DNA from 2 places in the Sinobaca sp. H24 genome. Region 2 is predicted to be linked to the other one. Evidence: a T-box and tRNA genes for the amino acid it is inferred to sense, from the RefSeq annotation. Region 2 holds a T-box; the other holds one or more tRNA genes.
The links. The T-box of region 2 lies ahead of ileS (isoleucine--tRNA ligase). A T-box ahead of a tRNA ligase gene usually reads a tRNA of that ligase, here a tRNA-Ile.
Positions count from the first base shown of each region.

Region 1: it encodes a tRNA-Ile, which carries the amino acid that the T-box ahead of ileS (isoleucine--tRNA ligase) is inferred to sense. The anticodon was not compared.

Region 1 covers NZ_JALBWT010000012.1:16,277-19,693, forward strand. Annotated here, with positions in the region: rRNA gene MMY81_RS16025 (23S ribosomal RNA) at 1-1,541, opposite strand, end outside; tRNA gene MMY81_RS16030 (tRNA-Ala) at 1,681-1,756, opposite strand; tRNA gene MMY81_RS16035 (tRNA-Ile) at 1,778-1,854, opposite strand; rRNA gene MMY81_RS16040 (16S ribosomal RNA) at 1,976-3,417, opposite strand, start outside.
Region 2 covers NZ_JALBWT010000013.1:140,211-143,627, forward strand. Annotated here, with positions in the region: gene ileS (isoleucine--tRNA ligase) at 1-1,770, opposite strand, end outside; T-box leader at 1,863-2,076, opposite strand; gene MMY81_RS17505 (DivIVA domain-containing protein) at 2,124-2,609, opposite strand; gene MMY81_RS17510 (YlmH family RNA-binding protein) at 2,631-3,410, opposite strand.

The DNA of each region.
Region 1 (3,417 bases), on a different contig from region 2:
GCCTGCTCTTCGGCCTAACGGCTTGGACGTGCATATCCAGCAGCACGCTTGCCCTACCTTCCTGCGTCCCCCCATTGCTCAAATGGAAAGGAGGTGGTACAGGAATTTAAACCTGTTTTCCATCGCCTACGCCTTTCGGCCTCGGCTTAGGACCCGACTAACCCTGAGCGGACGAACCTTCCTCAGGAAACCTTGGGTTTTCGACGGAAGGGATTCTCACCCTTCTTTTCGTTACTCATACCGGCATTCTCACTTCCAGGCGCTCCACCAGTCCTCACGGTCTGGCTTTACGGCCCCTGGAACGCTCCCCTACCACGATCCCCCAAGGGGGATCCTCCACAGCTTCGGTACCGCATTTAGCCCCGGTACATTTTCGGCGCAGAGTCACTCGACTAGTGAGCTATTACGCACTCTTTCAATGGTGGCTGCTTCTAAGCCAACATCCTAGTTGTCTAAGCAACTCCACATCCTTTTCCACTTAATGCGGATTTAGGGACCTTAGCTGGTGGTCTGGGCTGTTTCCCTCTCGACTACGGATCTTAGCACTCGCAGTCTGACTCCCGGACAACAAGTCTCTGGCATTCGGAGTTTGACTGAATTCGGTAACCCGGAAGGGCCCCTCGTCCAATCAGTGCTCTACCTCCAGGACTCTATCCGAGGCTAGCCCTAAAGCTATTTCGGGGAGAACCAGCTATCTCCGAGTTCGATTGGCATTTCACCGCTACCCACACCTCATCCCCGCAATTTTCAACTTGCGTGGGTTCGGGCCTCCAGTAGGTGTTACCCTACCTTCACCCTGGACATGGGTAGATCACCCGGTTTCGGGTCTACGACCGCATACTAATACGCCGTTGAAGACTCGCTTTCGCTGCGGCTCCGCCTCTTCGGCTTAACCTGGCATACGATCGTAACTCGCCGGTTCATTCTACAAAAGGCACGCCGTCACCCATAAACGGGCTTCGACTACTTGTAGGCACACGGTTTCAGGATCTGTTTCACTCCCCTTCCGGGGTGCTTTTCACCTTTCCCTCACGGTACTGGTTCACTATCGGTCACTAGGGAGTATTTAGCCTTGGGAGATGGTCCTCCCGGATTCCGACGGGATTTCTCGTGTCCCGCCGTACTCAGGATCCACTCCGGAGGATCAGCGATTTCGGCTACCGGGCTGTTACCGTATCCTGCGGGCCTTTCCAGGCCGCTTCGCCTATCGCTGATCTTGATAACTCCGATGGAGTGTCCTACAACCCCAGGATGCAAGCATCCTGGTTTGGGCTGATTCCGTTTCGCTCGCCGCTACTCAGGAAATCGCATTTGCTTTCTCTTCCTCTGGGTACTAAGATGTTTCAGTTCCCCAGGTCTGCCTTTATCTACCCTATGTGTTCAGGTAGAAATACTATCGGATTAACGATAGTGGGTTCCCCCATTCGGACATCCCCGCCTCACAGCTCACTTACAGCTCCGCGGGGCGTATCGCCGTTCGTCGCGTCCTTCATCGGCTCCTAGTGCCAAGGCATCCACCGTGCGCCCTTTCTTACTTAACCGTTTTTCCGTAAAAAAACAGCTGGCGCCTGCATATGCAGGGCTTGCTTGGTTTTTTGTTTCGTTGTCGCTATCCAGTTTTCAAGGAACCAATAGAGAGCACAATATGGTATTACCATATGCTCTTGTTCTTATTTTTTATGGTGGAGCCTAGCGGGATCGAACCGCTGACCTCCTGCGTGCAAGGCAGGCGCTCTCCCAGCTGAGCTAAGGCCCCATAATATCTATTAATTTATGATGGTGGGCCTGAGTGGACTCGAACCACCGACCTCACGCTTATCAGGCGTGCGCTCTAACCAGCTGAGCTACAGGCCCATCCTATAATTAATATTAGAACAAACTTCAGAACAAAATTGTCCTCTCAAAATGGAATGAAAACAACTGCGCGCACCCGGACCGGCGGTCCGGGGTCGATCCACGAATCAAAGCTCCGTAGAAAGGAGGTGATCCATCCCCACCTTCCGGTAGGGATACCTTGTTACGACTTCACCCCAATCATCTGCCCCACCTTCGGCGGCTGGCTCCCAAAGGGTTACCTCACCGACTTCGGGTGTTGCAAACTCTCGTGGTGTGACGGGCGGTGTGTACAAGGCCCGGGAACGTATTCACCGTGGCATGCTGATCCACGATTACTAGCGATTCCGGCTTCATGCAGGCGAGTTGCAGCCTGCAATCCGAACTGAGAATGGCTTTGCGAGATTGGCTCCACCTCGCGGTTTCGCATCCCTCTGTACCATCCATTGTAGCACGTGTGTAGCCCAGGTCATAAGGGGCATGATGATTTGACGTCGTCCCCACCTTCCTCCGGTTTGTCACCGGCAGTCACCTTAGAGTGCCCAACTGAATGCTGGCAACTAAGATTAAGGGTTGCGCTCGTTGCGGGACTTAACCCAACATCTCACGACACGAGCTGACGACAACCATGCACCACCTGTCATTTTGTCCCCCGAAGGGGAACCTTCTGTCTCCAGAAGTAGCAAAAGATGTCAAGACCTGGTAAGGTTCTTCGCGTTGCGTCGAATTAAACCACATGCTCCACCGCTTGTGCGGGCCCCCGTCAATTCTTTTGAGTTTCAGCCTTGCGGCCGTACTCCCCAGGCGGAGTGCTTAATGCGTTAGCTTCGGCACTAAGGGCATCGAAACCCCTAACACCTAGCACTCATCGTTTACGGCGTGGACTACCAGGGTATCTAATCCTGTTTGCTCCCCACGCTTTCGCGCCTCAGCGTCAATAACAGACCAGAGAGCCGCCTTCGCCACTGGTGTTCCTCCACATATCTACGCATTTCACCGCTACACGTGGAATTCCACTCTCCTCTTCTGCATTCCAGTTCTCCAGTTTCCAATGACCCTCCACGGTTGAGCCGTGGGCTTTCACATCAGACTTAAGAACCGCCTGCGCGCGCTTTACGCCCAATAATTCCGGACAACGCTTGCCCCCTACGTATTACCGCGGCTGCTGGCACGTAGTTAGCCGGGGCTTTCTGGTGAGGTACCGTCAGGGGGCGGCCCTGTTAGAACCGCCCTTGTTCTTCCCTCACAACAGAGCTTTACGATCCGAAAACCTTCATCACTCACGCGGCGTTGCACCGTCAGACTTTCGTCCATTGCGGATGATTCCCTACTGCTGCCTCCCGTAGGAGTCTGGGCCGTGTCTCAGTCCCAGTGTGGCCGATCACCCTCTCAGGTCGGCTACGTATCGTCGCCTTGGGGAGCCATTACCTCTCCAACTAGCTAATACGCCGCGGGCCCATCCCCAGTGCATGGTCCGAAGACCATGCTTTTACAAGCCGATCAGGAGATCGGCTTGATTATCGGGTATTAGCTCCGGTTTCCCGGAGTTATCCCCGTCTGAAGGGCAGGTTGCCCACGTGTTAC
Region 2 (3,417 bases):
GCCGTCCAAAGCAAATCCATGGCTGATCACTGCCTTATACGGAGACTTCCCGGTTACAGCAACGCTTGTAGAGAGCGAAGAGTTAAACCAGCCTCTATACTGGTCAGAGCCTTCGATATAAACATCGGCCGGACGCTGAAGCTCTTCTCTTTCCTCGAGCACTGCCTGATGCGAAGATCCGCTGTCAAACCATACATCCATAATATCTGTTTCTCTAGTAAACACCCCGTTCGGGCTCTGCTCGGATGCATAGCCTTCTGGAAGAAGGTCTTTTGTATCCCATTCAAACCAGATGTTGGATCCGTGTTCTCTGAACAAATCCGATACATGGGAGATGGTTTCATCAGTTACAATTTCCACGCCGTCTTCTCCGTAGAATACAGGAATCGGCACGCCCCATGCCCGCTGTCTGGAAATGCACCAGTCTCCGCGGTCACGAACCATATTAAATAATCTCGTTTCTCCCCACTCCGGAAGCCACGTTACATTTTTTACTTCTTCGAGCAGCTGTTCCCTGAAATCTTTAATCGAAGCAAACCACTGAGAGGTAGCCCGGAAAATAACCGGTTTTTTCGTACGCCAGTCATGAGGATAGGAGTGCTTAAAAAAGTTCAGCTTTTCCAGTGCATTTAATTCCTCCAGCTTCTGGGTAATCTGTTTGTTTGCTTCATCGTAAAACAAACCTTCAAATCCGGGAGCCTCTTCTGTGAAATACCCCTTATCATCAACAGGACAGAGGACTTCCAGCCCATACCGCTGACCTACAATATAGTCATCTTCCCCGTGGCCGGGCGCTGTATGAACACAGCCTGTACCAGCATCAAGGGTAACATGATCTCCTAAAATAACGAGAGAATCCCTGCCGTAAATAGGGTGACTCGTCATTACGTGCTCGAGCTCTTCTCCTTTAAAGGTACGGAGTGTTTCCGCTTCATCCCACTCAAGCTCCGTTTTCAAGTGCTCCAGCAGTCCCTCTGCTACAATATATTTTGTGCCGCCCTGCTTGACCGTTACATAAGTCAGCTCTGGATGAAGTGCAATGGCCAGGTTAGCCGGGATTGTCCATGGGGTGGTGGTCCAGATAAGGAATTTCTCATCCCCATCCAGCACATTTTTTCCGTCTTTAACATCAAATGTTACGTAAATAGATGGTGACTTTTTATCATGATACTCAATTTCCGCTTCTGCCAGCGCCGATTCCGAAGAAGGCGACCAGTAGACCGGCTTTTTGCCTTTATAGATGTATCCGCGCTTGGCCATTTCCCCAAACACTTTAATCTGCTGGGCTTCATAATCATTGGTAAGCGTGATATATGGGTTATCCCAGTCTCCGCGCACACCAAGTCTTTTAAACTGTTCACGCTGACGATCCACCTGCTTCAGGGCATATTCTTCGCAGGCCTGACGGAATTCAGCTACTGACATTTTTTTCCGGTTTACTTTTTTATTTTTTGTCAAAGCTGTTTCAATAGGCAGACCGTGGGTATCCCAGCCCGGCACGTAAGGCGCATGAAATCCGGACATCGATTTATAGCGTACGATAAAATCTTTTAATACTTTATTCAAGGCGTGTCCCATATGGATGTCTCCATTGGCATAAGGAGGCCCGTCATGAAGAACAAACAGCGGACGGCCGGCTGTTCGCTCCTGTACTTTTTGATACATATTCTCGCTTTCCCATTCTTTTTGTCTTTCCGGCTCCCGATTCGGCAGATTGCCGCGCATCGGAAAATCCGTTTTCGGCATGAGCAGTGTTTCTTTGTAACTCATTTTATTTTCCCCCATTCGTTTAGTTGTGCTGTCTTTTTTCATTTTGATTTGTCAATATGTCCTCTACGCACACAAAAAAGCCCTCTCGATCCGATAGGGACGAGAAGGCTCGCGGTACCACCCTAATAGCTGCAGATGCAGCCACTTTGGGTTTGTATAACGGTAAACAACCGCCGGTACCTACTTTATTTCAGTATCGGAACTACAGGGTGATGTCTTTATCTGCCATTGTACTGTGCTTTCACCATGTCACAGCTCGCTGTTCATACGGCGTACGATAAAGTATGTCCCTGTCTTCGTTTTTTATATATTGTGTAAAAAGTATAATTCAGAAAATACGGTTAGTCAATATTTCACTTTGTTCCGTCAGCAGGCGGTTCATTCGTGATGTCTTCCCATTCTTCGCTATGTAAGAGATTCATCTGGGCTTCAACCAACATTTTAAATCTCATCCGATAGACACTGGCCTGTTTTTTTAACTCCTGCATTTCCAGCTCCATTTTTTTCGTCCGGTTCAGGGCATCGTTTATCAGACGGTCAGCGTTTTTTTCTGCTTCCTGAATAATCAGGTCGGATTCTTTATTCGAACTCTTTCTTACTTCCTCCGCCGTTTCCTGGGACACCATAATCGATTTATTCAGCGTATCTTCAATAGCAGAAAAATGCTCTACCCGCTCTTCAAGGTCTTTCGCTTTTGTCTGCCATTCGTCTTTTTCACGGATCGCTGCTTCAAAATCTTTAATCACCTGATCTAAAAATTCATTAACTTCGTCTTCATCGTAACCACGAAATCCTTTGGTAAATTCTTTGTTATGGATATCTAAAGGAGTAATAGGCACTGGCTTCACCTCTGCTGTTGTTTATTGGTCTTTCTTTTTCCCGTACCGTAATCGGTAACGGCCTTTTTTTGTTAATCCTTCATTGCTTAAAATCTTACGACGTCCCATTCCCCTGACTGATATATAATCACCGGGAGCTACCTGATAGGCGGACTGGGTAATCGTTTTCCAGTTTACTTTTACCTTTTCTTTCTCAATATAAGGAAGGGCTTTGCTCCTGGAAACACCGTACATTTCTGCAATAAGAACGTCAAGCCGGAAAGAGGTAATGGTGGAACTTACTTCTTCCCAGCTTTCTTCTGCTGCCAATGCATCCTTCATCGGTTTTTTTTCAAGCTGCACCGGTGAGTTACCGGCTTTCGTAAGATTCATTTCCATATATATGCCAACCTCTTCACTGACAATACAATGAAAAAATCCATCCCCGGAAATAATATCTCCATACTTTTCTCTTTTTATGCCCAGACCTGTCAGCGTGCCCAGAATATCTGGATGACGCAGCGTTACAAATTTAGCAGGATAAGAGAGTTCATACAAAGCCAGATTAAAGGAGTCTTCTGTTATCTCTTCGTAGAAAGGATAGATACAGGCTCTTTTTCGTTCAGCGCCTTTTGCTCCTCCGTGAAACTGATAACGTACCGTTTCATCTTTTCCGATAATCATTGAAAGCAGATCCTGCTCCCGGGGATCGAGAAAATCAGTAAGCTTGGTTTCATAATACGTTTCCACCGCCTGCTTCCAATCCCTGACCTGTTCAATAAACGGATGTTCTTCTTTTCGAAAGTGTTCAGAATAGTTCATAGCTGCT